DNA from 3 places in the Streptomyces griseiscabiei genome. Region 3 is predicted to be linked to each of the others. Evidence: riboswitches for the same ligand, from Rfam matches in the RefSeq annotation. Region 3 holds a riboswitch; each other region holds the start of a gene.
The links. Region 3 has a riboswitch for cobalamin ahead of J8M51_RS07865 (energy-coupling factor ABC transporter permease). Riboswitches for the same ligand answer to the same signal wherever they lie in the genome.
Positions count from the first base shown of each region.

Region 1: another riboswitch for cobalamin. It lies ahead of J8M51_RS28705 (ABC transporter substrate-binding protein); the one in region 3 lies ahead of J8M51_RS07865 (energy-coupling factor ABC transporter permease).
Region 2: another riboswitch for cobalamin. It lies ahead of J8M51_RS18900 (ribonucleoside-diphosphate reductase subunit alpha); the one in region 3 lies ahead of J8M51_RS07865 (energy-coupling factor ABC transporter permease).

Region 1 is NZ_JAGJBZ010000002.1:2,619,767-2,627,068, forward strand. It holds gene J8M51_RS28700 (FecCD family ABC transporter permease) at 1-737, opposite strand, end outside; gene J8M51_RS28705 (ABC transporter substrate-binding protein) at 734-1,795, opposite strand; cobalamin riboswitch at 1,864-2,070, opposite strand; gene J8M51_RS28710 (RidA family protein) at 2,169-2,576, opposite strand; gene J8M51_RS28715 (DUF6215 domain-containing protein) at 2,784-3,449, opposite strand; gene J8M51_RS28720 (Gfo/Idh/MocA family protein) at 3,730-4,749, shown strand; gene J8M51_RS28725 (alpha-L-fucosidase) at 4,897-7,125, shown strand; gene J8M51_RS28730 (L-idonate 5-dehydrogenase) at 7,147-7,302, opposite strand, start outside.
Region 2 is NZ_JAGJBZ010000002.1:292,950-300,251, forward strand. It holds gene J8M51_RS18895 (ribonucleotide-diphosphate reductase subunit beta) at 1-34, opposite strand, end outside; gene J8M51_RS18900 (ribonucleoside-diphosphate reductase subunit alpha) at 91-2,493, opposite strand; cobalamin riboswitch at 2,617-2,752, opposite strand; gene J8M51_RS18905 (GNAT family N-acetyltransferase) at 2,816-3,322, opposite strand; gene J8M51_RS18910 (nucleoside hydrolase) at 3,470-4,459, opposite strand; gene mctP (monocarboxylate uptake permease MctP) at 4,751-6,379, opposite strand; gene J8M51_RS18920 (DUF3311 domain-containing protein) at 6,376-6,684, opposite strand; gene J8M51_RS18925 (GntR family transcriptional regulator) at 6,952-7,302, opposite strand, start outside.
Region 3 is NZ_JAGJBZ010000001.1:1,796,758-1,804,059, reverse strand. It holds gene J8M51_RS07880 (energy-coupling factor ABC transporter ATP-binding protein) at 1-497, opposite strand, end outside; gene cbiQ (cobalt ECF transporter T component CbiQ) at 499-1,254, opposite strand; gene J8M51_RS07870 (energy-coupling factor ABC transporter substrate-binding protein) at 1,261-1,644, opposite strand; gene J8M51_RS07865 (energy-coupling factor ABC transporter permease) at 1,656-2,375, opposite strand; cobalamin riboswitch at 2,406-2,588, opposite strand; gene J8M51_RS07860 (DUF1775 domain-containing protein) at 2,808-3,554, shown strand; gene J8M51_RS07855 (ABC transporter substrate-binding protein) at 3,696-5,282, shown strand; gene J8M51_RS07850 (ABC transporter permease) at 5,303-6,271, shown strand; gene J8M51_RS07845 (ABC transporter permease) at 6,286-7,191, shown strand; gene J8M51_RS07840 (ABC transporter ATP-binding protein) at 7,295-7,302, shown strand, end outside.

The DNA of each region.
Region 1 (7,302 bases), on a different contig from region 3:
CCCAGACAGACCAGCAGCACCACGACCAGCACGGCCAGACACACCGTCACATCCGTCCAGTCCGCCCCGCTGAGCGAGCCGAGCAGCCAGAACAGCACCGCGCGGGTCGTCTCGGCGTCGGCGGCGGTCATCACCATGAAGGAGGTGAGCGCGGAGAACAGCTGCATGGCCGCGACACCGACGAGCACCACGCGGTCCGTGCTGCCGCCCAGCGTCTGGCTGAGCAGCAGCACCAGCCCGAAGGAGACCACCGCGCCCAGGAACGCGCCCCCGGACACCGACAGCGCACCGCCGCCCACGCCGAGCACCACGACCACGACGGCGCCGGTCGACGCCCCGGAGGAGACGCCCAGCACGAAGGGATCGGCCAGCGGATTGCGCAGCAGGGACTGCATGACCGCGCCGCACACCGCCAGTCCGGCCCCGCACACGGCGGCCAGCAGCGTGCGCGGCAGCCGCAGATTCCACACGATGCCGTCCCGGATGGGCGTCAACTCCGTGTGCCCCCAGCCGAGATGGGCGACCACCGTGGACCAGACGTCGACCACGCCGATGTCCGCGGGCCCGATGGTGATCGCCACGGCCACGGAGACCGCGAGCGCCACGAGCCCGGCCGTCCACGCCACCGACCGCCGCAGCACCCGTACGACGAGCGGCGCCGGACCGGCGGTTCCCCCCTTCCCCGCCGTCCCCTTCCCCGCCGTCCCCGTCCGTACGTGGGCCTTTGCACCGGTCATCCCGCGAGGCCGAACTCGCGGAGCGCCGCCGCCACCTTCTCCACGCCCTCGACGGTCCGCACGGTCGGGTTCATCGCCTGCCCGGACAGCAGCACGTACCGCTTCTTCTTCACCGCCGTCATGTTCCTGGTGACGGGATCGGACTCCAGGAACTCGATCTTCTTCGCTGCCGTCTCCGCCGTCTGCTCCTCGCGGACCAGGTCGCCGATGACGAGGACGTCGGGGTCGCGGTCGGCGACGGCCTCCCAGTTGACCTGGGGCCACTCCTCCTCGGTGTCGTCGAAGACGTTCTTCGCGCCCAGTTCGCGGGTGATGACCCCGGGGGCCCCGCAGCAGCCCGCGAGGTACGGGGACTGGGCGTTGGCGAACCAGTACAGGACGGTGACGCCCTCGGCGTCGAGGCCCGCGGTCGCCTTCTCCACCCGGGACTTCAGCTCCGCCACCAGCTTCTCGCCGCGCTTCTCGACCCCGAAGATCCGCGCCAGATCGCGCACTTCGCCGTAGACCGCGTCCATGGTCAGCGGCTCGGTGCGGACGCCGTCGCCGTCACCGCTGTTGTCCTTGCCGACGCAGTCGGAGGGGGAGAGATAGGTGGGGACGCCGAGCTTCTCGAACTCCGCGCGGGTCGCCACCCCGCCCTTGCCGAGGGTGGACGCGAACGAGGAGACGACGAGGTCGGGTTCGGCGTCCAGGACCTTCTCGAACGAGGGCGCGTTGTCGGCGAGCCGCGGCACCTTCGCGTTCGCCTTCTCCAGGGCCTTCGGCAGCGGGTCGGTCCAGGTGGCGGTGCCCGCCATGCGGTCGGCGAGGCCGAGGGAGAGCAGGATCTCGGTGGTGCCCTGGTTGAGGGAGACGGCACGCTCGGGCGGGCTGTCCACCCGCACCCGCTCACCGCAGTTGTCGAGGGTGACCGGATGACCGGTGGACTCGCCCGGGGCCGCTCCCTCGGCGGCGGACGTGCCGGACCCGGCGGACCCGGAGCCCCCGCAGCCGGTCAGCAGCAGCGAACCGGCGGCCAGGAGGAGGACGGCATGACGGACAGGACGTGCGATCGGCACGGGACTTCCTTCGGCGTCGAGGGCTCATGCGCGAAGCCCGGTCGTACGGAGCTGTCCCGGGCACCCCTCGGCGCCGGGGACCGCCAGCAGGTCTTCGGACTCGGGTTCACCCGGACGAGACGCCTTCCCGGACCGCGATCGTGACCGCCGTCCAGTGGCCGTTGCCCCGCCCGTCACCCTCACCGCTGCGCGTCAGCTCCGGATTCACACCGGATTCCCTGACCCGTACGCGTCGATGCGCGCACATGGGTTCGACTGGCGTCGGCAAGCTATCACAGGCCCCCGGCCCACCCGTTGACCTGCCCGCCTGCCCGCCTGCCCGCCTGCCCGCCTGCCCGCCCCTCCGCCCTCGCCGTGCCGTGCCGTGCCGTGTTCAGTCGACGACCGCGGTGGCCTCGATCTCGACCAGATGCTCGGGGATGTCCAGCGCCGCGACGCCGAGGAGGGTGGCGGGCGGGGTGGCGGTGACCCCGAGCTTCCCGGCCGCCCGGGAGATGCCCTCCATGAGGGCGGGCATCTTGTCGGGCGTCCAGTCGACGACATGGATGTTGATCTTCGCCACGTCGTCGAAGGAGGCCCCGGCTCCGGCCAGCGCGGTGCCGACGTTCAGATAGCACCGCTCGACCTGGGCGGCCAGGTCGCCGACGCCGACGGTGACCTGGTCGGCGTCCCAGGAGACCTGTCCCGCGACGAACACCAGCTTCGTGCCCGTCGCGACGGACACCTGCCGGTACGCGTCGATCTTCGGCAGTCCGTCGGGGTTCACCAGGGTGATGGCCATGTCGTACGTCTCCTCGTCATGAGCGCCCGAAGGGCAACACGTGGGGTTCACGTGCTCTCTCGTGGTTACCGGGTAACCGTAGGAGAGTGGCCGCTGACGTGGAAGAACGCACTTTTCGGTGCCTGGGTTACCTCGTGGTGACCCTGCAGTTCAGGCGGTCGTGCGGTCGTGCGGTCGTGCGGTCGTGCGGTCGTGCGGTCGGGCGAGTCAGGCGGCGGGTTTCCACCCGGGGATCGTCGGCAGGACCTTCTCGGCGACGCGGAACAGGGCCTCGTCGTCGGGTGTCATGGAGTCCTGGCGGTAGATGACGAGTTCGAAGGTGCTGCCACTGTCCTTCGGGTCCGTCGCGACCAGCAGCCGACGGGCGACACCACCGGGGCCGGACGCGGCGTCGGCGCCGTCGAACCCGAAGGAGATGGCGATGGTCTGGCCCGAGTACAGGGCCGCCGTGTGCCCGAGCACCTTCCTGGTCTCGGCGCCGGAGCCCAGATAGCCGACCGACTCGGCGACCGGGAGGTCGTCGTACGACGCCGAGAGCTCGACGGTGTACGTGTCCAGCCTGACGGTCGCTTCGGGGGTGACGGTCTTCGTGCCGTCGGCCCAGGTGGACTCGTTGTCACTGCCCGAGGCGGTGACCGCCTTCTCGGTCGGGGTGCCGAGGAGCCCCGGCAGGTCGGAACGGTTCAGCGCGGTGCACAACCGGGCACCGGAGACCTCGCCCCGCGGCGCCGGCGAGGCGTCGTCCGAGGCCGAGCAGGTCGCCGGTCCCGAGGACTCCTGCGTCCCACCGAGCAGGTCCCCCAGCAGCCACATGCCCCCCAGGATCACCCCGACGGTCGCCACCGCCGAGAACACCTGGGCCCCGGTGCTCATCTCCTTCCCGGACCTGGGCACGGGCCCGGACGCGGGCGCCCCGCCGACGACCGCTCCCGACCCTGCCCCCGCCTCCGGTTCCGCCGTCGAACCCGTTCCGGAACCGCTGAAGTCGTCGACCATGCCCCCGTGCCCCCACGTTGATGTGCACACGCCCCCCGTGCGCCGGGGGAGCCTAGCCGGTGATCGTCGCGAGGCGAAACGGAATTCCGGCCGCCGCGAGCCCGGCACGGGAGAGGTCGACTATCCTGCCGTGGCCCGCGCGAAAGGACGGAACGCCATGACCGAGCACGGCTCTCTGGGCGTCGCCGTCGTCGGCACCGGCCGGATGGGCGCCGACCACGCCCGCCGGATCGCGCGGGTGATCAGCGGTGCCCATGTGGCAGCCGTCGTCGACCCGGACACCGACCGGGCCGGTACCGTCGCCGCCGGCATCGGGGGCTGCGCGGCCTACGGCGACCTCGCCGAGGCGCTGGCCGCCCCCGGCGTCGACGCCGTCCTCGTCGCCTCCCCGGGCCCCGCCCACGAGGCCGCCCTGCTCACCGCCTTCGCCCACGACCTGCCCGTCCTGTGCGAGAAGCCCCTCACCCCGGACACGGCTTCCGCGCTGCGGCTGCTGGAGGCGGAGCAGCGCCTCGGCCACCGCCGGGTCCAGGTGGGTTTCATGCGCCGCTACGACCGCGAGTACGTCAAGCTCAAGTCCCTGCTGGACAGCGGCGAGCTGGGCCGGCCGCTGCTGCTGCACCACCGGCACCGCAATGCCGGGGCCCCGCCCGGCTTCACCGACGCGATGGCGCTCAACGACTCCGTCGCGCACGAGATGGACGTCACCCGCTGGCTGCTCGGCCAGGAGATCACCGCCGTCACCGTGCTGCGGCCCCGGCCGAGCGCGTACGCCCCCGAGGGCCTGAGCGACCCCCAGTTCGTGGTGTTCGAGACCGACGGCGGAGCCGTCGTCGACGTCGAGATCTTCCTCAGCGCCCGCTACGGCTACCAGGTGCAGGCCGAGGCCGTCTGCGAGAACGGCACGGCCCGCGTCGGCGACGGGCACGACATGCTCGTCACCACGGCGGGCCGCTGGGGCGGCACGGTCACCCCGGGCTACCTCGAACGCTTCGAGGACGCCTACGACCGTCAGGTGCAGGCCTGGGTCGACGCCACCCGGCGCGGCGAGGTCACCGGACCCGGCACCTGGGACGGGTACGCCGTCGCCGCGATCTCCGAGGCGGGTGTCCGCGCCCAGACCGAGGGCGTCCGTGTCGAGGTGGAACTCGTCGAACGCCCGGCTCTCCACCGCTGACATCCCTCGCCCCGAGACATGTGATGTTTCATCTCGGGCGGACTGCTCGATTACCCGTCAAAACGGTCAACTATCCAGCATCACCAGGCACATTCATCCCTGCGCAACCGTTGACAGTGGTGGGCCGCATGCCTGACGTTCGTGCGTATGTCGCAACCGATCAGCAGGCGCACGTTACTGGCCGGCGCCACGGCCGTCGCGGCGGCCACCCACGCCACCCATGCCACCCACGCGTTCGCGGCCGGGCGCGCCCCGGTCGCAGCGCGGGCCTACACACCCACCTGGGACTCCGTGAACCGACACCCCGCCGCTCCCGAGTGGTTCAGGGACGCCAAGTTCGGCGTCTACTTCCACTGGGGCGTCTTCAGCGTCCCCGCGTACGACAGCGAGTGGTACCCGCGGAACATGTACGCGCCGGGCCACAAGGCGAACAGACACCACATCGCCACGTACGGCGATCCGGCGACCGAGTGGCCGTATCACCGCTTCATCGACGGCGCCGAGGATCTCGCGGGCGACCACGTGGAGTTCGCGCCGAGACTCAAGTCGGCGGGCGGGAACTTCGACCCCGAGGAATGGGCCCAGCTGTTCGTCGACGCGGGCGCCCGGTTCGCCGGGCCGGTCGCCGAGCACCACGACGGCTACTCGATGTGGGACAGCCGGGTCAACGAGTGGAACTCCGTGGCCAAGGGGCCGCACCTGGACCTGCTGAAGCTCTTCACCGACGCCATCCGCGCCCGGAAGCTGAAGCTCCTGGTCGCCATGCACCACGCGTACAACTACACGGGCTACTTCGAGCACGCGCCCGCCCAGTCCGACCCGAGCCTGAAGAAGCTGTACGGGCAGTTGACGCCGGAGGCGGAGAACCAGCTCTGGTACGACAAGCTCAAGGAGGTCGTCGACCGGTCCCGGCCCGACATCCTCTGGCAGGACTGGCGGCTCGACCACGTCGACGAGGCCCAGCGGCTGAACTTCCTGTCGTACTACTTCAACCAGGCCGAGAAGTGGGGCAAGGAGGTCGTCGCCACCTACAAGGACGGCCTCAACAGCCATGGCGCCGTCTTCGACTACGAGCGCGGCGGCCCCGCCGACCTCACCGCGCCCTACTGGCTGACCGACGACAGCATCTCCGACTCCAGCTGGTGCTACACCGAGGGCATCGGCTACTACTCGCTCGCGCAGATGCTGCACTCGTTCGTCGACCGCGTCAGCAAGAACGGCACCGTGCTCCTCAACATCGCGCCCACCGCCGACGGGACGATCCCGCAGGGGCAGCGCGCGATCCTGCTCGGCATCGGCGACTATCTGAAGCGCTTCGGCGAGTCGGTCTACGGCACCCGCGCCTGGACCGCGTACGGCGAGGGCCCCACGAAGATGGGCGGCGGCTCCTTCACCCGCCCCACCGCGGGCACCCCGCAGGACATCCGCTTCACCCGGAACAAGGCGGGCACCGTCCTGTACGCGACCGTCCTCGGCTGGCCCGGCGGTTCGCTGACGGTCAGGACGCTCGGCTCGGACCGGATCGACCTGGACTCCCTGTCCTCGGTGCGGCTCCTCGACGCCACCGCCGGTACGTACATCGACCTCGACGATCCGGTCCAGGACGCGACGGGCCTGAAGGTGACCCTTCCGCCGACGGCCCCGTTCGAGGCCCCCGCGTACGTCCTCAAGTTCCGTTTCTCCGGCCGGATCCCCGTCCTGCGCCCCCTCACGGGCGCCTTGGTCTTCGAGGACGCCCGCTACACCGGCGACAGCGCCGTACTCGCCCTCGGCGACTACCCGGCGGAACGGCTGACGCTCTCCGGCATGCAGCCGCGCACCCTCTCGTCCCTGAGACTCGCCCCGGGATACGAACTGGTCGGACACTCCGGCGACGACCTCACCGGCACGGCGTGGACGTTCACCGCGGACACCGCCCGGGTCCGGCACCGGATCGCCTCGCTGCGGGTCGGGTTCGACCCCGCCGCGTCCTTCCGGATCACCAATGTCACCAACGGGCTCGCCCTGGCCGGCGGGGGAGACGCCCCCTCCGGCGCCGACCTCGCGCAGCGGACCTGGGACGGCTCCGCCGGCCAACAGTGGCACGCCGTGCACATCGGCGACGGCCACTACCGGCTGGAGAACCGGGCGGGCGGTCTGGTCGCCGACGGCCGGGGCGCCACCGGCGACGGCGCCACCGTCCGGCAGGCGGTGTGGAACGGCGGGACGAACCAGCAGTGGCTGATCACCCACCGGGGCGACGGCCGCTACTCCCTCGCCAACCGCACCACGGGCCTCGTCCTCGACGGCGGCGGCAACGTCTCCTCCGGTTCCGCCGCCAAGCAGTGGACCTGGGGCACCAGCACCAACCTGCTGTGGACCTTCACCGAGGTCTGAGCCCCGGCGCCCGCCGCCCGCTCACGCCTCCCCGGTCAGATCCAGCAGCACCTTGGAGGCGACCGTCCGGTCCTGAGCGGTGTCGAACGCGGCGACGGACCGCTCCAGCGGGAAGGTGTGCGTGACCACCGGGTCGACCGGGAGGCCCTGGGCCAGCAGGGACAGGGCCTCGTCGAA
Region 2 (7,302 bases), on a different contig from region 3:
CGAAGCCGGGGTCGAGCAGGTTCTGATCAGTCATCACAGTCGGCGCGAAGCGCCGTCCTCCAGAGGTGGTGGTCGGGTGGCGGGTGGGAATTACTGGCAGGCCTCGCACGACTCGGGGTTTTCCAGGGAGCAGGCGACGGCATCCGGGTCGGCCGCCTGCTGTACGGGGATGGTCTTCTCGGGCTGCTGCGCCTGGGTCTGGCCCTGGGCGGCGCGGGCGATCCGGGTCGCCGGGCGCGAGCGCAGGTAGTACGTGGTCTTCAGGCCCGACTTCCAGGCGTAGGCGTACATCGAGGAGAGCTTGCCGATGGTCGGCGTCTCCAGGAAGAGGTTCAGCGACTGCGACTGGTCCAGATACGGGGTGCGGGCGGCGGCCATGTCGATCAGACCGCGCTGCGGGATCTCCCAGGCCGTGCGGTACAGATCGCGGACGTCCTGCGGCACCCAGGTGAAGCCCTGGACCGAGCCGTTGGACTCGCGCAGCGCCTCCCGGGTCTGCGCGTCCCACACACCGAGCTTCTTCAACTCGGCCACCAGGTACGAGTTGACCTGGAGGAACTCACCGGACAGTGTCTCGCGCTTGAACAGGTTGGACACCTGCGGCTCGATGCACTCGTACACACCGGCGATCGAGGCGATGGTGGCCGTCGGCGCGATGGCGAGGAGCAGGGAGTTCCGCAGGCCCGTGGCCGCGACGCGCTCGCGCAGGGACGCCCAGCGCTCCGGCCAGGTCGGCTCGACGCCGTAGTGGTCGGGGTGCAGCACACCACGGGCCGTACGGGTCTTCTCCCAGGCCGGCAGCGGGCCGTTGCGCTCGGCGAGGTCGGCCGAGGCCTCGTACGCGGCGAGCATGATCCGCTCGGCGATCCGCGTGGACAGCGCCTTCGCCTCGGGGGAGTCGAACGGCAGGCGCAGCTGGAAGAAGACGTCCTGCAGACCCATCGCGCCGAGGCCGACCGGCCGCCACCTGGCGTTGGAGCGGCCCGCCTGCTCGGTCGGGTAGAAGTTGATGTCGACGACGCGGTCGAGGAAGGTGACGGCGGTGCGGACGGTCTCGTCCAGCCGCTCCCAGTCCAGGTCGCCCGTCGCCGGGTCGACGAACGCGCCCAGGTTCACCGAGCCCAGGTTGCAGACGGCGGTCTCCCCGTCGTCCGTGACCTCCAGGATCTCCGTGCAGAGGTTGGAGGAGTGGACGACATGGCCCGGCTCGGCCGTCTGGTTGGCCGTGCGGTTGGCCGCGTCCTTGAAGGTCATCCAGCCGTTGCCGGTCTGCGCGAGGGTGCGCATCATGCGGCCGTACAGATCACGGGCCGGGATGGTCTTCCGCGCCAGGCCGGCCGCCTCCGCCTTGCGGTAGGCCGCCTCGAACTCCTCGCCCCACAGGTCGACCAGCTCGGGCACATCGGCCGGGGAGAACAGCGACCACTTCTCGTCGGCGTTCACCCGGCGCATGAACTCGTCCGGGATCCAGTGCGCCAGGTTCAGGTTGTGCGTACGCCGGGCGTCCTCACCGGTGTTGTCGCGCAGCTCCAGGAACTCCTCGATGTCGGAGTGCCAGGTTTCCAGGTAGACCGCGGCCGCGCCCTTGCGCCGGCCGCCCTGGTTCACGGCGGCGACCGAGGCGTCCAGCGTCTTGAGGAACGGCACGATGCCGTTGGAGTGCCCGTTGGTGCCCCGGATCAGCGAACCGCGCGAGCGGATGCGGGAGTACGACAGACCGATGCCGCCGGCGTGCTTCGAGAGGCGGGCCACCTGGTGGTAGCGGTCGTAGATGGAGTCCAGCTCGTCGAGCGGGGAGTCGAGGAGGTAGCAGGACGACATCTGGGGGTGGCGGGTACCGGAGTTGAAGAGCGTGGGGGACGAGGGGAGGTAGTCGAGGCGGCTCATCAGCCGGTAGAGCGCGGCGACCTCGTCCAGGGCCCGCGGGGTGTCGTTCTCGGCGAGGCCGGCGGCTACCCGCAGCATGAAGTGCTGGGGCGTCTCGATGACCTTGCGGGTGATCGGGTGCCGGAGCAGATAGCGGCTGTGCAGCGTGCGCAGGCCGAAGTAGCCGAAGCGGTCGTCGCCCGCCCGGTCGATCATGGCGTCGAGTCGCCCGGCGTGCACGCGCGTGAACTCCGCCGTGCGGTCGGCGACCAGGCCCTCCCGGTGGCCCACCGCGACGGACTCGGTGAACGTCGTGACGCCCTGCGAGGCGGCCTCGGCGCGGATGCCGACGGCAAGCAGCCGGGCGGCCAGCTTCGAGTAGGCGGGGTCCTCGGAGATGAGGCCCGCGGCCGCCTCCGTGGCCAGCTCGCGCAGCTCCGACTCGTCGGCCCGAGCCGACCGGCCGCGCAGGGCGGCGGCGGCGACCCGGCCGGGGTCGGCGTCGGGGAGGTCGGCGGTCAGCTCGGTCAGGGTCCGCAGCAACGCGGTACCGGGACCGTCGGTCTCCGTCGCCGGAGTGGCGGAAGCCAGGTCGGCTGAAACCGGGTCGGCTGGCGCGATGGTCACGTGGGGCTCTCCCTCGCTCGGCAAGGGGCCTTGCGGAGGGCAGGCGGCTGCACACGAGCGCACGGGGGCGTCGCGTCCACCGGCCCATTCCACGAGGCCCGGACGTCAGGCACCCGGACCGGACGGCCGGGCGCGCTGTCGGCAGGTGTTCGGACTGAACATGCGTGCGCGAATGGAGACGTACACACGCGAGTACACCGTTGCGGGACAGTTCCGGATTCGCACCGGATTCCCCTGCGGCGACAGCGAGCATGAGCATACATCTAGTGCCGGGTCGCGGTGTCACCCCCACATGTTGTGTCGCTGTCGACTTCGCAGGGTGTCAGAGCGTCAACTCATAGGTGATCAGAGTGAGGTCGAGGAGGTCGGGAAGGGGGTTCCAGTCGCGCTCCGGTGTGCGGGTGAAGCCCAGGCGTTCGTAGATGCGGTGGGCCGCGTGCATGCTCCGCTGGGTCGACAGCACGAGGCGGGCGCAGCCCTCCACGGTCCGGGCGCGCTCCACACAGGCGCGCACGAGGGCCTCGCCGACACCCCGCCCGCGTGCTTCGGCGGCGACCGCGAGCATCCGTATCTCGGCCTCTCCCGGACGGGCGATGTCGGCCATGGGGCCGCCCGCCGGGACGAAGGTCACACCGCCGAGCACCCGGTCGTCCGCGAGGGCCACCAGGACGTCGGCCGCGGCGGCCCGCTTCGCCACGTCCCGCAGCTCACCGAGGTACGCGTCGCTCTCCCCGAAGTCCAGCAGTCCGTCGCCGAGGTAGGCCTGTGCGGTGATCTCGCCGAGGGTGGTGTACTCGTCGGCGAGCGCCCGCCTGATCGTGATGTCCATGCGTCGCAGTTTGCACGAGCGGGGGATCTGCGCGGCTCGGGTTTTCCACAGGGGGCGTCGTTCGTGTGACGATCGGACTGGGTTCTGATCCGAGGCCGGACCCGGGCCCGGACCGGGAGGGGTCGGGCTGGGGCGGGTCGGGATGGCTCAGGTCGCCGCTGGCCACCGCGGCAGCGTCGCCACGAAGTCCTTGCTGAAGTCGCGGGTGCCCGGGCCGAGGGCGACCCGGCCGGTGGCGCGGAGGCGGGCGGTCAGGGCGGGGGACTCGGAGTAGTAGACGCGCCGGGCGGCGGACGGGACGAACACGGTCTGCCCGCGCGTGAGTTCGCTTCCGCATTCCACGACGACCGCCCCGTCGGCCGCCTCGACGAACGCCTCGTCGCCGCAGACCCCCACGGCCAGCGGATCGTGCAGCGGACAGGTGCCGTCGCCGCCGTGGCGGGTGTAGGCCTCCATGTAGGTGCGCATCAGCCGGGCGGCGAGGGCCGTACCCGGGCCCGCGGCCTCCAGCGCGGCGAGGTCGGCGGGGCGGAACAGCCAGCGGTGCGAGGCGTCCAGGTCGACCATGGTGAACGGGATGCCCGAGGAGAGCACCACCTCGGCGGCGTCCGGGTCCGCCCAGATGTTGAACTCGGCGACGGGCGTGAAGTTGCCCGGGACCTGGGCGGCGCCGCCCATGAACACGAACCTGCGGACACGGCGGGCGAAGCCGGGGTCCTCCAGGAGGGCGATCGCCACGTTCGTGAGGGGGCCGGTGGCGCAAACGGTCAGCTCGCCCTCGTGTTCCCGGGAGAGCCGGAGCAGGGCCTGCGCGGAGGACTCCGTGAGGTGCGGGGCGGTCGAGTCGGGGAGGGTCTCGTGGCCGAGGCCTGCCGGGCCGTGGAAGGCGGAGGCCTCTCGGTAGGGGAGGCGGGAGAGGGGGCGGCCGGCGCCCCGGTGGACCGGGACGTCGGTGTCCATGCGGAGGGCTCTGGACAGGGCGCGGGCGTTGGCGTACGTCGCCTCGGCGGGGAGGTTGCCGCCGACGGATGTGTACGCCTTGAGGTCCCACAGGCCGGTTCCCAGGAGGTACTGGAGGGCTACGGCGTCGTCTATACCGGGGTCGCTGTCGAGGACGATCGGTGCGCGAGCGGTCACGGATTCAGCGTAGCCGGGTGTTTTTCGCCCCCGCCGCCCCTACCCGTCCCATCCCCAGGGGCTGCGCCCCTTCGACCCCCTTCTTTTCGCGCTCCGCGCGGGGGTGGGTGGGGACGTGCGGGTTCGGTGGGGCTTCTCGCGTAGTTCCCCGCGCCCCTGAAAGAGGCCCGCGGCCCTTTCGGGGCGAAAAGCAGGGGGCGCAGCCCCTGCTTTTCAGTGGCGCGGGGAACTGTGCGACCAGCCCCCACCCACCCGCACCCGACAACACACCCCGGCGGCGAAAGGCGGAGCCTAGTGGCTCGTCCCCGCTGTTGCCGGAGGCAGTTCCACCTGGACGCCCGCGTCGCCCGCGTCGGCCGTGTAGTCCTCGGGGCTGGTCTCGTCGATGCCGTCGGGGGCCTTGGCGGCGCGCAGGACGACGGTGAGGACGACGGTGACCACGACGTTGAGGACGAAGGCCGTCAGGCCGATGTAGCCGATCTCGCCGATGCCCGGGATCTCGGCGGAGGAGCCGCCGAAGTGCTTCTGGGTCGGCGAGGCCACCCCGTACGCGGCGATCGTCCCGTACAGCATGCCGACCGCCCAGCCGGCGAGAAGCGCCCAGCGGTGGCACCAGCGGGTGAACAGGCCGCCTACCAGGGCCGGGAAGGTCTGGAGGATCCAGATGCCGCCCAGCAGTTGGAAGTTGATGGCGACCGTCTTGTCCATGGTGAGGACGAAGGCCAGCGCGCCCACCTTCACCAGCAGGGACACCAGCTTGGAGACCTTGGTCTCCTGCGCGGGCGTGGCGTCAGGCCTGATGAAGTCCTTGTAGATGTTGCGGGTGAAGAGGTTCGCCGCCGCGATGGACATGATCGCCGCGGGCACCAGCGCGCCGATGCCGATGGCCGCGAAGGCGACGCCCGCGAACCAGTCCGGGAACATCGTCTCGAACAGCTGAGGGATCGCCAACTGGCCGTTCTGCACCTGGATCCCGGCCGCGATCGCCATGAAGCCCAGCAGCGCCAGCAGGCCCAGCATGAGGGAGTACAGCGGGAGGATCGTGGTGTTGCGGCGGATGACCTCGCGGCTCTTCGACGACAGCGTCGCCGTGATCGAGTGCGGGTACATGAAGAGCGCCAGCGCCGAGCCGAGGGCCAGCGTCGCGTACGTCCACTGGTTGGCGTCACCGGGGACGAGGGAGCCGCGCGGCTTGTCCGTCGCCGGGTTGGTCTGGCTGTACGCCTCGCCCGCCTTGGCGAAGATGTCGTCGAAACCGCCGAGCTTGATCGGGATGTAGATGATCGCCACCGCGATGACGATGTAGATCAGGGTGTCCTTCACGAACGCGATCAGCGCGGGGGCCCGGAGGCCGGAGGAGTAGGTGTAGGCCGCCAGGACACCGAAGGCGATCAGCAGCGGCAGGTCCTTGATGAACCAGTTGGTGTCCTCACCGCCGCCCACGCCCATCACGTCCAGCACGGCCTGGATGCCGACCAGTTGGAGGGCGATGTAGGGCATCGTCGCCAGGATGCCGGTCAGGGCGACCGCCAGCGACAGGCCCTTGGAGCCGAACCGGCCGCGGACGAAGTCCGAGGTCGTCACATAGCCGTGCTTGTGGGAGACCGACCACAGACGGGGCAGGAAGGTGAAGATCAGCGGGTAGACCAGGATCGTGTACGGCACCGCGAAGAAGCCGGCCGCGCCCGCCGCGTAGATCGCCGCCGGTACGGCCACGAAGGTGTACGCCGTGTAGAGGTCGCCGCCGAGCAGGAACCAGGTGACCCAGGTGCCGAACGACCGGCCGCCCAGGCCCCATTCGTCGAGGCTGTGCTCGTTCTCGGCCTTGCGCCAGCGTGCCGCGAGGAAGCCCATGACCGTGACGGCCAGGAAGAAGAAGATGAAGACGGCGAGTGCCACGCCGTTCACGCCGTCCTTCACTTCGTGACACCCCCGCCCTGTGTCTCGGACCCCTGCGTCCCGGCCCCCTGCGTCTCGGACCTGCGGGCGCGCTGGTCGCGCTGCCACAGGACGTACGCGGTGGCGGTCAGCGCCGTGGAGAGGAGCACCCAGGCCATCTGGTACCAGTAGAAGAAGGGGATGCCGATGAACGCCGGGTCCGTCTTGGCGTACGAGCCGACCCAGAGCATCGCCACGAACGGGGCGATCAGACACAGGGCGATGACCACCCTGACAGGTGTCACCGCCGGTCTCATGGGTGGTGACACTTCAGGTGTTTCTGACATGTCCCTGTTCCGTCCCCTCGCTGATCACCTGGTCGACGCGCAGGAATGTAAGGGACGCGATCCGCCGCACGGAACCCCCTGTCCGGATATCGGATGCGGAGGTTCTGTGTTCGAGACGACGACGGTGCGGACGTTCGCGGTACGCACAGCGGGGCCTCCCGTGTCCATGCGGCGACGCAAGGACCGTAGAACAGGCGCGGCGGTCGCGCTACACCGCGTGCACCACCTGTTACTCGCCCCGCTCGCCCCGGGAGGGACCCGACCGGCTCAGTCCTGGGGGCGCTTGAGGCGGGCCACGAACTTGTAGCGGTCGCCCCGGTAGACGGACCGCACCCATTCCACCGGCTGTCCGTCCATGTCCAGCGAGTGGCGGGAGAGCATCAGCATCGGCAGACCCACGTCCGTGCCCAGCAGACCGGCCTCGCGCGGGGTGGCCAGCGAGGTCTCGATGGTCTCCTCGGCCTCGGCGAGCCGGACGTCGTACACCTCGGCGAGCGCGGTGTAGAGGGAGGTGTACTTGACCAGGGACCTGCGCAGGGCCGGGAAGCGCTTGGCGCTCAGATGGGTCGTCTCGATGGCCATCGGCTCGCCGTTGGCCATCCGGAGGCGCTCGATCCG
Region 3 (7,302 bases):
AGGATCAGCACACGGGGCCGCATCGCGACCGCGCCCGCGATGGCGGTCCGCTTGCGCTGGCCGTAGGAGAGCAGATGGGTGGGCCGGTCGGCGAGCGCGGCGATCCCGAGGGCGCCGAGCGCCTCGTCCACCCGGGCCCGGACCTGCGCGTCGGACAGCCCGAGGTTGAGCGGCCCGAACGACACGTCCTGCGCCACGGACGCCGCGAACAGCTGGTCGTCCGGGTCCTGCACCACCAGCTGCACCGTCGTCCGCAGCCGGGTCAGCCCCTTGCGGTCGTACGTCACCGCCCGCCCCTCGACCGCCAACTCGCCGGTCCGGGGCCGCAGTCCACCGCTGAGCAGCCGCATCAGCGTCGTCTTGCCGCTGCCGTTGCGGCCCAGCAGGGCGAGCGCGCGTCCCTCCGGCACCGCGAAGTCGAGGTCGCTGAGCACGGGCGGCCCGTCCTCGTACGCGAAGGACGCGCCCCGCAGGGAGACCAGCACGGGCTCGCTCATGTCAGCGGCCTTTCCAGGACGAATCCAGTACGAGGGTGAGAGCGGCCACGGCCCCGAGCAGGGCCACGCTCGCCGTGGTGAAGCGGGCGGAGATCCGTGCCTCGGGGACCAGGACGCGCAGGGTGCCGTCGTAGCCCCGCCCCGCCAGTCCCGTCTGCAGGCGAGCCGCCCGGTCGAAGGCCCGGACGAACGCGGTGGCGCCGAGTCCGCCGAGCGAACGCCAGGTGGCCGCCCGGGTGGTGTGCCCGAGCCGGGCCGCCTGCGCCTCCCGGATCCGGCGCACGGAGTCCAGGAGGAGGAAGCTCATCCGGTACGTGACCAGTGCCACGTCCACGACGGGCGCGGGCACCCCGGCCTTCACCAGGCGCGGCAGCAGGTCCGACATGGGGGTGGTGAACGCGAACAGCAGGACGCCGAGGGAGGCCGCCGAGGTGCGCAGCAGCAGTTCCCCGGCGCGGACCGGTCCGCCGTCGGCCAGGGTCACGAACCCGTCGGGCCCGCCGACCTGGACGAGCAGCGGCAGCGCCCCGGTCACACAGAAACCCAGCGGCACCCGGTAGGCCCGCCACAGCCGGCGCCCCGGCACCCCGGCCGGGCCCAGCAGCACCACGAGCGCGGTCAGCAGGACCAGGGCCGCGCCCGGCCAGGGCGGCAGGGAGATCGCGAGCACGGTGAGGCCGAGCCCGAGCACGGCCTTGTCCACGGGATGGCGGCGGCGCCAGCGACTGCTGTGCGCCGCCGCGTCGATCGGCAGCACGAGGCGTCAGACCCGCCCGGCGGGGGACTCCCCGGCACCGGCACCGCTGGTCGAGCTGTCGTCACCGGCGCCCGCCAGCCCGGCCAGGGCCCGTGCCTCGCCCTGGCGCCGGCCCCGGTGGATGCCGAAGTAGTACGCGAGGACGCCCGCGCCGAGCGCGGCCTGCAGCGCGAACAGGGCCGACTCGATCTCACCGGACGGCGGCTCGTACAGCGGCGAGAACCACGGCTCGTAGTCCGGCTCGATCTCCGTGATCGCGGTCTCCGCCTCGGCGTCGGCGCCCGCGAAGGGCTCCTCCTTGTGGTCGCCGAGGCCGAGGGCCAGCGGCAGGACGGCGAGCGCGGCCACGACGAGCAGCAGCAGGGCGTTGATCTTCGTGTTCTTGCTCATCGTCTTCTTGTTCATCGGGCCACCGCCCCGGTCTCGGTCTCGGTCGCGGTCTCGGTGCGGTCGCGCTTGCCGGTCAGGAGCACGCCGAGCCGGGTCAGTTCGCCCTTGCTCGACTGCACCAGCAGCCGCATCACCAGCACCGTGAGCAGGCCCTCGCTGATCGCCAGCGGGATCTGGGTGACGGCGAAGATGGAGCCGAACTTGCCGAGCGCGCCCAGGAAACCGCTGCTCGGGTCGGGGAACGCGAGCGCCAGCTGCACGCTGGTGACGCAGTAGGTGACCAGGTCGGCGACGAACGCGCCGAAGAACACGGTGACCATCAGCGGCACGTCGAACCGCCGCAGCAGCCGGTAGATGCCGTACCCCGCCCAGGGGCCGGCGATCGCCATCGAGAAGACGTTGGCGCCGAGCGTGGTCAGCCCGCCGTGCGCGAGCAGCAGTGCCTGGAAGAGCAGGGTGATGGTGCCCAGGACCGCCATGATCGGTGGCCGGAACAGGATGGCGCCGAGTCCGGTGCCGGTGGGGTGGGAACAACTCCCGGTGACCGAAGGCAGCTTCAGTGCGGACAGGACGAAGGTGAAGGCACCGGAGGCACCGAGCAGCAGGGTGCTCTCGGGGTGCTCCTTGACCTCACGGGTGAGTGCCCGGACTCCGTGGACGACGAATGGCGCGGACGCGACGCCCCAGGCGATCGCGTGCGCCGGAGGAAGGAAACCCTCGGCTATGTGCATGGCTCAGCAGACCCTCTCCAGCACCTCGTGGATGGTTGACGCGCCTTGGCCGGTCTCCTGGCTTACGGGTACCACCGTCCGTGCTCCGCCTTCCCGGGTCCGAGGACCCAGTGGCTGTCCGTGAGGACCAGAGCCGGACTTCCCGATCACAGTGGCGAGGGCCGCACCGGCATGACACCGGATTTCCCGTTCACCAAGGCGTGGTGACAGTAGTGCCCAGATAAGGACGCTGACAAGCGGAGACGAGGGGCGCGCGGGCGCCGTGGAACAGCTCACACCACGGCGCACGCCCCACCGTCCCCACCCCGCGCACGAGCGCGTCCCCGGTGGCGGCGGTTGGCCGGAACCGATCGCACACCTGGTCGCCCTTGGCCACAGGTCCTGCCCTGCGCTTGAATTCACCCTTCACACCGTCGGCACAGGGAGTCCGCAGTGCACCGCCCGACCTTGGTACGCAGTTCGCGCCGTCTCGGCGTTCTCACCGCAGCCGCGCTCGCGGTCGCCGTCGCCACCGCGGGGCCGGCCGCGGCCCACGCGGAGGTCGAGGCGGAGGGCGCCCGCGCCCTCGACCAGAACGTCGACCTCACCTTCTCCGCCGAGTCGGAGTCGGCCTCCGCCGGCATCACCAAGGTGGAGGTGATCCTGCCCAAGGGCCTCGTCCCCGCCGACCTCACCTACAAGGAGGGCCCGGACGGGTGGAAGTTCGCCCCCACCGACCGGGGCTACACGGTGTCCGGCACCAAACTCGCGGTGGGCGAGGACGTCGAGTACGTGGTCACCGTACGGCAGTTGCCCGACGCGAAGTCGCTGGTGTTCAAGACCCTCCAGTCGTACAGCGACGGCAAGGTGGACCGCTGGATCGAACTGGAGGAGGAGGCGGAGGGCGACGGCCACGGCCACGGTCACCCGGCGCCCCGCCTGGACCTCAAGGCCGCCGCGCCCGGCGCCGAGGTCGTGAGCCCCACCCCCTCGGCGGACCCCACGACGGCTCCGCCCTCCCCCTCGCCCGAGAAGAGCGCCGAGGCCGCCACGCCGTCGGCGGAGGCCGCGGCGGACAGCACCGACGGCGACGACGGCGGCTCCCTGGCGGTCCCCCTCGGCATCGGCGCGGTGGTCCTGCTCGCGCTCGGCGGGGGCGCGTGGTGGTACCGGTCCCGCCGGAGCGGCACCACCACCTGAGGAGCCCGGGCCGTACGCCCGACGACGGCTGAGCCGAAACCCGCAGGTCACATCGCTGGACTGATGTACGACCCGCCGGGGTAGCCCTTACCTGCAATCAATGTGCAACAGCACTTCAGGCGCAGCAAGGGTGTGAGGCTCATGACGTCCCGACCGATACGAGGTGCCGCCGTCGCGGCGGCGGTGGCCCTCGGCGCCACCGCCTGCTCGGCGCCCGGCGGTGGCACCGACGGCGGCGGCCCGGCCGACTCCGTCGTGATCGGGGTGGCGTCCGAGCCGGACACCCTCAGCCCGCTCCTCGGCTACGGCAAGGACGGCAACTCGAAGATCTTCGACGGGCTGCTGGCCCGGGACGCCGACCTGGAACTGAGACCCGCCCTGGCGAAGGCGCTGCCCCAAGTGGCCGACGGCGGCCGGACGTACACCTACACCCTCCGCGAGAACGTCAAGTTCAGCGACGGCGAACCCCTGACCTCCGCCGACGTGGTCTTCACCTACCGGACCGTGCTGGACGCGAAGACCAACAACACCGCCCGCAGCGAACTCGACGCCGTCAAGGAGGTCCGGGCGGACGGCGACGACAAGGTCGTCTTCACCCTCGACTACCCCTACGCGCCCTTCGCCGGCCGCACGGTCCTGCCGATCGTCCCCGCACACATCGCGGGGAAGCAGGACCCCAACACCGGCTCCTTCAACACCGAGCCGATCGGCACCGGCCCGTACGTCCTGTCCACCTGGAGCAGGGGCGAGAAGCTCACCTTCAAGGCCAACCCGGACTACTGGGGCGGCGCCCCGAAGGTGAAGAAGTTCACCATGGCGATCGTCGAGGACGACGACGTACGCGCCACCCGGCTGCGCTCCGGCGACCTCGACGGCGCGATCCTGCCACCCGATCTCGCCGCCGGCTTCGCGAAGGACGGCGACCGGAAGACCTACGACGCCAAGTCCTACGACTATCGCACCGTCACCCTCCCCACCGGGAACGACGTCACCGGCGACCGCGCGATCCGGCGGGCCCTCGACGCCGCCGTGGACCGCGAGGCCATGGTCGACCAGATCCTCGACGGCGCCGGCCGCCCGGCGTACGGACCGCTGCCCGGCGACGACCCCTGGTTCGCGAAGGGCATCGAACGCCCCCAGGACCTCGGCAAGGCCGCACGCGTCCTGGACGAGGCGGGCTGGAGGACCGGCCCGGACGGCATCCGCGCCAATGCGGGCACGAAGGCGGCCTTCACCCTGCTCTACCCGTCCGGCGACAAGGTCCGCCAGGACCACGCCCTCGCCTACGCCTCCGACGCCAAGAAGGCCGGCATCGACGTGACCGTGGAGAGCGCCACCTGGGAGGTGATCGAGCCGAGGATGAAGGACACCGCCGTCCTCGCCGGCTTCGGCTCCACCGGCGACCCCGACTTCGGCCTCTACACGATGCTGCACTCCTCCCTCGCCGGCGACGGCTTCAACAACATGGGCCGCTACGCCAACCCGAAGGTGGACGAAGCCCTCGACACCGGCCGCCGAAGCCAGGACGACGCCGCCCGCAAGAGCGCGTACGACACGCTCCAGCGCGAACTGGTGAAGGACCCCGGCTACACCTTCCTCACCCACATCGACCACGTCTACGTCCTCGCCGACCGCTGGGACGGACTGACCACCCAGGTCGAACCGCACGAACACGGCTTCGCGTCCGGCCCCTGGTGGAACATCGAGACCTGGCGGCCACGGACGTGACCCGGCTCCCCTGGGGAGCGATGGCACGACTGACCGGACGGCGTGCCCTGTTCGCCGTCCCCGTCGTCCTCGTCGTCACCTTCGGCGTGTTCGCGATCGCCGCCGCCTCCCCCTTCGACCCCGTCAAGGCGTACGCGGGCACCGCCGCCCTCGGCGCCGACCAGGAGACCCTGGACCGGCTGCGCGCCAACCTCGGCGTGGACGAGCCGTTCGCCGTGCGCTGGTGGCGCTGGCTGACGTCCGCGCTCACCGGCGACCTCGGCGAGTCCAGCGTGCTGCGCCAGCCGGTGGCCCAGGTCATCGCCGAACGCCTCGTCTGGTCGACCCTGTTGTGCGCGGTCGCCTTCGCCGTCGCCGTCCTGCTCGGCACCACGCTGGGCGTGCTCGCCGCCCGCCGCCCCGGCGGATGGCTCGACCGGGCCGTCACCTCCGCCGCGTACACCCTCGAAGCCGCGCCCGTCTTCTGGGTCGCCCTGCTCGCCGTCTGGCTGTTCGCGCTCCAACTGGGCGTACTTCCGGCGGGCGGTCTGACGGACACTTCCACCGAACAGGTCACGGCCGGGCAGGTCGCGCACCACCTCGTCCTGCCCGCCGGGGTGCTCGCCGTCTCCCAACTGCCCTGGTTCACCCTGTACGTACGGCAGGGCGTCGGCGACGCGCTGGCCGAGGACCCGGTACGGGGCGCCCGCGCCCGGGGCATCGCCGAACGCACGGTCCTCCTGCACCACGCGCTGCGCTCCGGACTGCTGCCGGTCCTCACCCTGATCGGCTCCCGCGTCCCCGAACTCATCACCGGCGCCCTGCTCGTGGAGAGCGTCTTCAGCTGGCCCGGTATCGCGGCGGCCACCGTGGAGGCGGCCACCGCCGTCGACTTCCCGCTCCTCGCCGCCCTCACCACGCTCGCCGCCGTCGCCGTCCTCACCGGGAACCTGCTGGCGGACCTCCTGTACGGCCTGATCGACCCGAGAGTGAAGCTCAGTGAACTGTGACGGTGATATCCCCCATGTTCCGTACGTCCGTGGCTGACACGGCAGCCGAGTCGCCGCCCGGGTCCGCGTGGCGCTCTCGCGGCCCGAACCGCCGCTCCACGCACACCCTCCGGTCGCGGACCTCCGCCGCGCTGGTCGCGGTGACGGTCCTCGCCGTCCTCCTCGTACCGCCGCTGGTCCAGCTCGACCAGCAGGCCGTCGACCTGGCCGCCAAACTGCGACCACCGTCCTGGGCCCACCCGTTCGGCACCGACGACGTCGGCCGCGACCTGCTCCTGCGCTGCGTCTACGGCCTCCGCGTCTCCCTGCTCGTCGGTCTCGCCGCCGCCCTGACCGCGACCGTGATCGGCACGGCGGTCGGGGCCACCGCCGGGGCGCTCGGCGGCCGGGCCGACCGGCTCGTCATGCGGCTGGTCGACACGGTGTCGTCCGTGCCCCATCTGCTGCTCGGCATCTTCATCGTCGCCATGTTCCGGCCGGGCGTCTGGCCCGTCGTCGTCTCGGTCGCGCTCACCCACTGGCTGTCGACCGCCCGGATCGTCCGCGCCGAGGTGCTGTCCCTGCGCTCCCGCCCGTACATCGACGCGGCCGTCTCCGGCGGCGCCTCCCGGTGGCGGGTGACCGTACGGCATCTGCTGCCCGGCGTGCTGCCGCAGGCCGCGCTCGCCGCCGTCCTGATGGTGCCGCACGCCATGTGGCACGAGTCCGCCCTGTCCTTCCTCGGCCTCGGACTGCCCACCCACACGGCCAGCCTCGGCACCCTCGTCCAGAGCGCCCGGGGCTCCCTCCTCGCGGGCCAGTGGTGGCCCACCCTCTTCCCCGGCCTCTTCATCATCGTCCCCACCCTCGCCATAGCCGGCCTCGCGGGAGTCTGGCGCGAACGCCTCAGCCCCCGCCGCCGATCGGAGCTGATGCTGTGACCGCCGGATCCGAGCGGGGGCCGAGGCGGTCACGGCCGCTGCCCCCGCCGCCCCGGAGCGCCCCGCCGTCCTGACCGTGCGCGGCCTCTCCGTCCGCTTCCTGATGCCCGG